DNA from 2 places in the Phenylobacterium sp. LjRoot219 genome. Region 1 is predicted to be linked to the other one. Evidence: predicted binding sites of a transcription regulator. Region 1 holds the regulator's gene; the other holds the start of a gene.
What was found. Region 1 encodes HrcA, which represses chaperone genes, less so after heat shock. Its sites were predicted from a motif close to GTTAGCANTCNNNNNNNNNGANTGCTAAC; they were not measured.
Positions count from the first base shown of each region.

Region 2: the regulator HrcA is predicted to act here: its motif matches at 2,380-2,408, upstream of groES (co-chaperone GroES).

Region 1 is NZ_CAXUQI020000001.1:112,655-117,066, forward strand. It holds gene dnaN (DNA polymerase III subunit beta) at 1-1,028, opposite strand, end outside; gene grpE (nucleotide exchange factor GrpE) at 1,299-1,916, opposite strand; gene hrcA (heat-inducible transcriptional repressor HrcA) at 1,937-3,037, opposite strand; gene rph (ribonuclease PH) at 3,113-3,829, shown strand; gene ACSQ14_RS00535 (helix-turn-helix domain-containing protein) at 3,881-4,114, opposite strand; gene ACSQ14_RS00540 (DUF2975 domain-containing protein) at 4,122-4,412, opposite strand, start outside.
Region 2 is NZ_CAXUQI020000001.1:3,392,408-3,396,819, forward strand. It holds gene ACSQ14_RS16600 (HAD family hydrolase) at 56-982, shown strand; gene ACSQ14_RS16605 (class I SAM-dependent methyltransferase) at 1,013-2,230, opposite strand; gene groES (co-chaperone GroES) at 2,480-2,770, shown strand; gene groL (chaperonin GroEL) at 2,839-4,412, shown strand, end outside.

The DNA.
Region 1 (4,412 bases):
TCGGCCATCTCGCCGGAGATCTGGTCGGTGATGTCCATCAGGTAGCGGGCGTTGAACGACAGCTCGAAGGAGTCGCCGTCGTAGTCGATCTCCAGCTCTTCGACGGCCTGACCGGCTTCCATGTTGCGGACGGTCAGCACCACCCGGCCGGCCTCGATCGCCATGCGCACCGAGCGGCTCTTTTCCGCCGAGATGGTGGCGACCCGGTCGACCGCCTTGGCGAACAGCTTGGCGTCGATGCGGACGATGCGGGTGTTGTCCTTCGGGATGACCCGGCTGTAGTCGGGGAAGTTGCCGTCGATCACCTTCGAGGTGAGCGCCGCGCCGTTCAGCTCGAAGCGGACCTTCTGCGCGCTGATCGCCAGCTCAACGCTCTCGCCGGCGTCGTCGAGCAGGCGACGGGCCTCGTTGATGGTCTTGCGCGGCACGATCACCCCCGGCGCGCCGGCCGAGCCCTCGGGGGCCGGCATTTCCGCCAGCGCCAGCCGGCTGCCGTCGGTGGCGACGGCGCGCAGCTTCTGCACCCCGTTGTCGCTGACGGTGTGGAGGTAGAGGCCGTTCAGATAGTAGCGGGTCTCTTCCGCCGAGATCGCGAAGCGGGTCTTGTCGATCAGCCGGATCAGGTCGTTGACGTCGACCGTCATGCGCTCGCCGAGGCCGTCGGCGGACATCACCGGGAAGTCGCCGGCCGGCAGCACCGGCAGGCTGAAGCGGGAGCGGCCGGCCTGCACCGTCAGGCGCGGGTCCTCGCCGGAGAAGGTCAGCGAGACGTCGGCCCCGTCGGGCAGCTTGCGGACGATCTCGTAAAGGGTGTGGGCCGGGGCGGTGATCTGGCCCGGCTGGTCGACCTGGGCGAAGGCCTCGTCGATGATCTCCAGGTCGAGGTCGGTCGCCGAGAAGGTCAGCCGGTCGCGCTCGGCCGACAGCAGCACATTCGACAGGATCGGGATGGTGTTGCGCCGCTCGACGGCGCTCTGCACGTGCCCCAGCGCCTTCAGAAGCGCCGCCCGTTCAATCGTCAGCTTCATGCCTTGGTCCCGCTCGCGCCTGCGCCGGCGCGAATCATGCGCTCGGCGCCCCCCGACTGGAGGGGACTTGCGACATTAGCCAAAAAAACGAGGCGGGGAAGAGGGGGTGATGAAGCAAAGGTTAACGCGGGTTCGGAGCCGCGAAATGCTCCCCCTGAGGGGGAGCTGTCCCGAAGGGACTGAGGGGGTTGAAGCCCGCCGGCTCGGCGGCTGAAACCCCCTCCGTCGGCCTGCGCCGACACCTCCCCCAGCGGGGGAGGAGCTTCAGCCTTAGGCGCGCGTGTCGACCGAGCCGCCGCCGGCGTCCTCGTCGTTGGCGGCGTAGGGGTTGGCGCCGCCCGCGGCGTCCGGCGCGGCGCCGGGGACCTTGGCGGCGACCACCACCATCGCCGGGCGCAGCAGCCGGCCGAGCAGCTCATAGCCGGCCTGCAGCACCTGGATCACGCCGCCCGGCGCCACGTCGCTGCCGGGTTGCTCCATCATCGCCTGGTGCTTGTGCGGGTCGAACTTTTCGCCCTTCGCCGGGTCGATCTTCTTCAGGCCGTTGCGCTCGAAGCCGCCCTGCAGCTCCTTCTCGGTCATCTCCACGCCGACGATGAAGTTCTTCACCGCCGGATCGTCGTGATCCGCCGGCACGTGCGCCAGCGCGCGGCCGAGGTTGTCGGCCACCCCCAGCAGGTCGCGGGCGAACTTCTGGATCGCGTAGGCGCGGGCGTCGTTCGCCTCGCGCTCGGCGCGGCGTTTGGTGTTCTCGGCCTCGGCGGCGTAGCGGAGCAGCTGCTCCTTCAGCGCCGCGTTCTCGGCGCGGAGCGCTTCGGAAGCGTCGCCTTGGGCGGCCTCGGAGGCCGGCGCCTGGTCTTCCGGCGCGGGCGTCTGGTCTTCGGACATGGGGTACGTGGCTCGCGAGTTTAAGCGTTCATCACCTGGCCAAGCACGCGGGCGGTGTAGTCCACCAACGGGATGATCCGGGCGTAGTTCAGGCGGGCGGGGCCGATCACGCCGATCGCCCCCAGCACCCGCTGCGAACCCGTCATATAGGGCGCCGCGATCACGGCGGAACCCGAAAGCGAGAAGAGTCTGGTCTCGGCGCCGATGAAGATGCGCACGCCCTCGCCGTCGCGGACCCCGTCCAGCAGCTGAATCAGCTGCTCTTTCTGCTCGAGATCGTCGAACAGCGAGCGGACCCGCTCGAGGTCCTCCAGGGCGTCGGGCGCCTCCAGCAGATTGGCCCGGCCGCGGACGATCAGCGCGCGATCCTCGCCGTCGCCGCCGCTCCAGGCGGCCAGCCCGTCCTCGACCAGCCGCGCGGCGGTGGTGTCGAGATCCTGCCGGGCGCGGTCCAATTCGCCGCGGAGGTCGACGCGGGCTTCGACCAGGGTGCGGCCGCGCAGCCGCGCGTTGAGGAAGTTCGACGCCTCCTGCAGAGCCGACGGCGTCACCCCGGCCGGCAGGCGGATCAGCCGGTTCTCCACCGTGCCGTCCTCGAACACCATGATCGCCAGGGTGCGCTCGACCCCGAGGGCGACGAACTCGACGTGTTTGACGCCCGCGTCGCGGGTCGGCGTGACGACGATCGCCGCGCCCCCGGCCAGGCCGGAGAGGATGGCGCTGGCCTCGTTCAGGGCGTCTTCGAAATTGCGGCCGTGGGCGCGCAGCCGCGCCTCGATCGAGCGCCGCTCCTCGGCGGCGACGTCGCCGACCTCCAGCAGGCCGTCGACGAACAGCCGCAGCCCCGCATGGGTCGGCAGGCGGCCGGCGCTGACGTGCGGGGCGCCCAGCAGGCCGAGCTGCGTCAGGTCCTGCATGGTGTTGCGGATCGAGGCCGGCGACAGCGACAGTCCGGTTTTCGACAGGGTGCGCGAACCGACGGGTTCGCCGGTGTCGAGGTAGCTCTCGACGATACGTCGAAAGATATCCCTGGCCCGTTCATCGAGCTCGGCCAACGAGGGCCCGCGGGCGAATATCGGCGTGTTCACGTCAGCTTGCGGCGTCGACCGGTGAGCGCCCATGGACTGGACCTGTTCGATCTAGGATAAGCGCGGCCTTCCAGCTTGCAAGACGCGTCGCACCTAAGGAGTTCCCGCATGCGCCCTTCCGAACGCACGGCCGACGCGCTGCGCGCCGTCACCCTCGAGGTCGGGGTCAACCGCTACGCCGAAGGTTCGTGCCTGGCGAGCTTCGGCCACACCAAGGTGCTGATCACCGCCAGCCTGGAAGAAGGCGTGCCGCCGTTCCTGCGCGGCCGCGGCCAGGGCTGGGTCACCGCCGAGTACGGCATGCTGCCGCGCGCGACCCACACCCGCGGCCGGCGTGAGGCGGCGCAGGGCAAGCAGTCCGGCCGCACCCAGGAGATCCAGCGCCTGATCGGCCGCTCGATGCGGGCGATCGTCGACCCGAAGGCGCTCGGCGAGCGGCAGATCACCATCGACTGCGACGTCATCCAGGCCGACGGCGGCACCCGCACCGCGGCGATCACCGGCGCCTGGGTCGCGCTGCGCCAGGCCACCCGCTACCTACTGGAGGAAGGGATCATCACCAAGGATCCGATCCTCGACCAGGTCGCGGCGATCAGCTGCGGGGTGTTCTCCGGCACGCCGGTGCTCGACCTCGACTACGAGGAAGACTCAAACGCCGAGGCCGACGCCAACTTTGTCCTGACCGGCAAGGGCGACATCGTCGAGATTCAGGCCACCGGCGAGAAGCGCGGCTTCAGCGAGGGCGAGTTCGAGGCGCTGTTCAGCCTGGCCCGCAAGGGCATCGGCGAGCTCTGCATCGCCCAGCGGGTCGCGACCGGCGGCTGAGGCCCTTCCACTGTCGTCATCACCCGGCTTGTCCGGGTGATGACGGAGTGACTACAGCTCGTCCTCGATCACCGTCTCCAGCCCCGGCTCGAAGACCAGCAGGTCGCCCGGCGCGCAGCCGAGCTCGCGGCACAGGGCCGACAGGGTCGAGAAGCGCAGCGCCTGCGCCTCGCCCGACTTCAGCACCGCCAGGTTGGCGGCGCTGACGCCGGTGCGGTCGGCCAGTTCGACCAGCGACATCCGCCGCTGCATCAGCATTTCGTCGAGACGGATCCGGATCGGCATCGGCGGCTCAGATCGTCAGTTCGGATTCGCGGCGCAGGCGCGCGCCCTCGCGGAACACCTCCGCCAGGACGAACACCACCAGCACTGAGAACCAGGCGGTCAGGGTGAAGCTCGGCCGCACGTCGCGCACCCACGGCAGCCAGCCGCTGATCGCCCACAGCACGTAGCGGCCAAGCTCGAGGGCGGCGAGCATCAGCCCGATCAGCCGCAGCCGCCCGACATTGTCCGGATGGAACGGGTCGCCGGCGGTCAGGGTGACGAAGATCCGCCGCAGGGCGCCAATGATCACCAGCACGCC
Region 2 (4,412 bases), 3.3 Mb from region 1:
CGGAACGGAAAGGCCATGATGTCCTCGCGCCTCAACCGCCCCAGGGAGCGCGACCATGGCTGACCCGATGCCGTCCTGGCGTGAGGGCGAGGCGAAGACCGCCATCCTGCAGTTCGTCGCCGCCGTGACCACGGCCGGTTCGCCGGACTTCACGCCCGAGGGCGAACGCATCGCGGTGTTCGACAACGACGGCACCCTGTGGTGCGAGCAACCGGCCCAGGCCCAGGTGCTGTTCGCCCAGGCCCGCGCCGCCGAGCTGGCCGCCGCCGACCCGTCGCTGAAGACCCGCGAGCCGTTCCGCGCCTTCCTAGCGCACGACATGGCGGCGATCCGCGCCCTGGGCAAAGAAGGCGTCATGGCCTTCGCCTTCGCGGTCCACGCCGGCATGACGGTGGAGGCCTTCGACCAGGTCGCCCGCGACTGGCTGGCGCAGGCGAGCCATCCGATCTTCAAGCGGCCCTTTACGCAGATCATCTACCAGCCGCAGCTCGAACTGCTGGCCTTCCTGCGGGCCAGCGGGTTCAAGACCTTCATCGTCTCCGGCGGCGGCGTCGACTTCATGCGCGCCTTCGCCGAGCAGACCTACGGCGTGCCGCCCGAGCAGGTGATCGGCAGCTCGGTCAAGCTGCGCTTCGACCCGGCGGACGACGGCCCATGTCAGGTCACCAAGCTGGCCGAGCTCAACAGCTTCGACGACCGCGAGGTGAAGGTGCAGAACATCGCCCTGCACATCGGCCGCCGGCCGATCCTGGCGTTCGGCAACTCCGACGGCGACCTGGCGATGATGCGCTACACCGTCTCCGGCCCGGGCCGCCGGCTGGCGCTGCTGCTGCACCACGACGACGCCGCGCGCGAGGTCGCCTACGACCGCGAGTTCCGCTTGAGCCCGCTGGCCGAGGCGCTCGACCACGCCGACCGCTACGGCCTCCGCGTCGTCAGCATGGCGCGCGATTGGGGGGTGGTGTTTCCTCCGCAGGTCTAGATCCTCCCCCTCAGGGGGAGCATCTACGTCCTAAGCCGCGCGCCGCGCCGGCCGGGCGAGCCGACGTTCGGCCTCGCCGATGTAGTCGCGGGTCACCGGGACGGCGTCGACCTTCTTGGCCAGCTGCAGCTGGAAGACCATGTGGTCGCGGTGCCGGAAGGCGATCTCGCTGTAGCAGAGATAGAGCTCCCACATCCGGCAGAAGCGCTCGTCGTAGAGTTCGGCGATCTCCGCCCGCTGCGCGGTGAAGCGCTCGCGCCAGGCCTTCAGCGTCTCGGCGTAGTGCAGCCGGAGCACCTCGACGTCGGTGACGATCAGGCCGGCCCGCTCGACGGTGGCCAGCACCTCGCTCATCGCCGGGATGTAGCCGCCGGGGAAGATGTACTTGGCGATCCACGGGTTGGTGAAGGACGGGCCCTCGGAGCGGCCGATCGAATGGATCACCGCCACGCCGTCGTCCTTCAGCAGCCGGGCGATCTGGTCGAAATAGGCCTGAAAGTTCGGCCGGCCGACATGCTCGAACATGCCGACCGAGACGATCCGGTCGTAGGGCCCCTGAACGTCGCGGTAGTCGGTCAGCGAGAACTGCGCCCGCCCGGCGAGCCCCGCCGCCTCGGCGCGCGCCTGCGCGGTGGCCAGTTGCTCGCTCGACAGGGTGATGCCCTCGGCCTGCACGCCGGTCTCCTCGGCCAACGTCAGGCTCAGTCCGCCCCAGCCGCAGCCGATGTCGAGCACCCGCTGGCCCGGCTCCAAAAGCAGCTTGGCCGCGATGTGCCGCTTCTTCGCCAGCTGCGCCTCCTCCAGGCTGGCGTCCGGCCGCTGGAAGTAGGCGCAGGAGTACTGCAGGTCGGAGTCGAGGAAGCGGCGGTAGAAATCCACCGACAGGTCGTAGTGATGGGCCACGTTGCGCCGCGCCGCGGCCCGCTGGTTGGCCTGCAGCCGCCAGTCGCGCCACCAGCGCTCGAGCAGGCCGGCGCGGTAGAAGGGCCGGAGCCTGACGTTGCGGCCGATGATGTCGGCGAAGTCGTAGATGCCGCCGCGCTCGAGGACCAGGCCGCCTTCCATGTAGGCCTCGCCGACCGCCAGCGACGGGTTGGTCGCGATCCGCGTCGCCCAGCGCCGGGAGCGGATGGCGATCACCACCGGCGGGCCGGAGCCGTCGCCGAGCTTGAGGTCGGCCGCGCCCGGCAGGCGAACCGTCAAATCGCCCTTCCGCACCATCTTGCGTAGCAAGGACTGCAGAGCCATGTGCACCCCAATCGTCCCACCAAGGATGGAACGATGCACAAAAGCCGAGGTTCCCTGAACGTCATTTCATGAGTTCAGTTCCACGAACCGGGGACGGACCGGCCGGCTCGCTTGACTCCCGCGCGGCCCCTTCTTAATTCCCTCGCGTCGTTAGCACTCAGGGGCCCCGACTGCTAACAGAGTTAATCGGGACCCCTGGCGGCGCTGCGGCGTCACCATTCCAACCGTCTCGAACGGAGAAAGAGCATCATGGCGTTTCGTCCTCTGGGAGATCGAGTCCTCGTCAAGCGCGTCGAGGAAGAAGAGAAGACCCGGGGCGGGATCATCATCCCCGACACTGCCAAGGAAAAGCCGCAGGAAGGCGAAGTCGTCGCCGTCGGCCCGGGCGCTCGCGATGAAAGCGGCAAGGTCCAGGCCCTCGACGTGAAGGCCGGCGACCGCATCCTGTTCGGCAAGTGGTCCGGCACCGAGGTCAAGCTCGACGGCAAGGACCTGCTGATCATGAAGGAAAGCGACATCCTGGGCGTGCTCGAGGCCTAAGCGGCCCCGAAATCGGCCCCACCGCGGACCGTTCGCACCCCTCACAATTTTAGAAAAGGACGCCAACCATGGCTGCCAAAGACGTTTATTTCTCCTCCGACGCGCGCGACCGCATGCTGCGCGGCGTCAACACCCTCGCCAACGCGGTGAAGGTGACCCTCGGCCCGAAGGGCCGTAACGTCGTCATCGAAAAGTCCTTCGGCGCCCCGCGTTCGACCAAGGACGGCGTGTCGGTCGCCAAGGAAATCGAACTGACCGATCGGTTCGAGAACCTCGGCGCCCAGCTGATCCGCGAAGTCGCCTCGAAGACCAATGACAAGGCCGGCGACGGCACCACCACCGCGACCGTGCTGGCGCAAGCCATCGTCGTCGAAGGTCTGAAGTCGGTGGCCGCCGGCATGAACCCGATGGACCTGAAGCGCGGCGTCGACAAGGCCGTCGCCAAGGTCATCGAAGAGATCAAGTCTTCGGCCAAGAAGGTCTCGGCCAACAGCGAGATCGCTCAGGTCGGCACCATCTCCGCCAACGGCGACACCGAAGTCGGTGAGATGATCGCCAAGGCGATGGAGCGCGTCGGCAACGAAGGCGTCATCACCGTCGAAGAAGCCAAGACCGCCGAGACCGAACTCGACGTCGTCGAAGGCATGCAGTTCGACCGCGGCTACCTGTCGCCGTACTTCATCACCAACGCCGAAAAGATGGAAGCCGACCTCGAAGAGCCGCTGATCCTGCTCTTCGAAAAGAAGCTCTCCTCGCTGCAGCCGCTGCTGCCGGTGCTGGAAGCGGTGGTCCAGTCGGGCCGTCCGCTGCTGATCATCGCGGAAGACGTCGAAGGCGAAGCGCTGGCCACCCTGGTGGTCAACAAGCTGCGCGGCGGCCTGCGGGTCGCGGCGGTCAAGGCGCCGGGCTTCGGCGATCGCCGCAAGGCGATGCTGGAAGACATCGCCATCCTGACCGGCGGTCAGCTGATCAGCGAAGACCTCGGCATCAAGCTCGAGAACGTCTCGGTCGAAATGCTCGGCCGCGCCAAGAAGGTCACGATCACCAAGGAAAACACCACGATCGTTGACGGTTCGGGCGACAAGGAAGGCATCGAAGGCCGCGTTGCGCAGATCAAGCGTCAGATCGAGGACACCACCTCGGACTACGACCGTGAGAAGCTGCAAGAGCGTCTGGCGAAGCTGGCCGGCGGCGTCGCGGTGATCCGCGTCGGCGGCGCGACCGAAGTCGAAGTGAAGGAAAAGAAGGACCGCGTCGACGACGCCCTGAACGCCACCCGCGCTGCGGTGGAAGAAGGCATCGTCCCCGGCGGCGGCGTCGCCCTGCTGAAGGCCTCGAAGGTTCTCGACGGCTTCAAGGGCGACAACGACGACCAGGAAGCTGGCGTCGCCATCGTCCGTCGCGCCCTGCAAGCCCCGATCCGTCAGATCTCGGAAAACGCGGGCGTCGAAGGCTCGATCGTCGTCGGCAAGGTGCTCGAGAACCCCTCGGCCACCTTCGGCTTCAACGCCCAGACCGAAGAGTACGTGGACATGGTCCAAGCCGGCGTCATCGACCCGGCGAAGGTCGTCCGTACGGCTCTGCAGGACGCCGCCTCGGTGGCCGGCCTGCTGATCACCACGGAAGCCGCGATCGTCGAAGC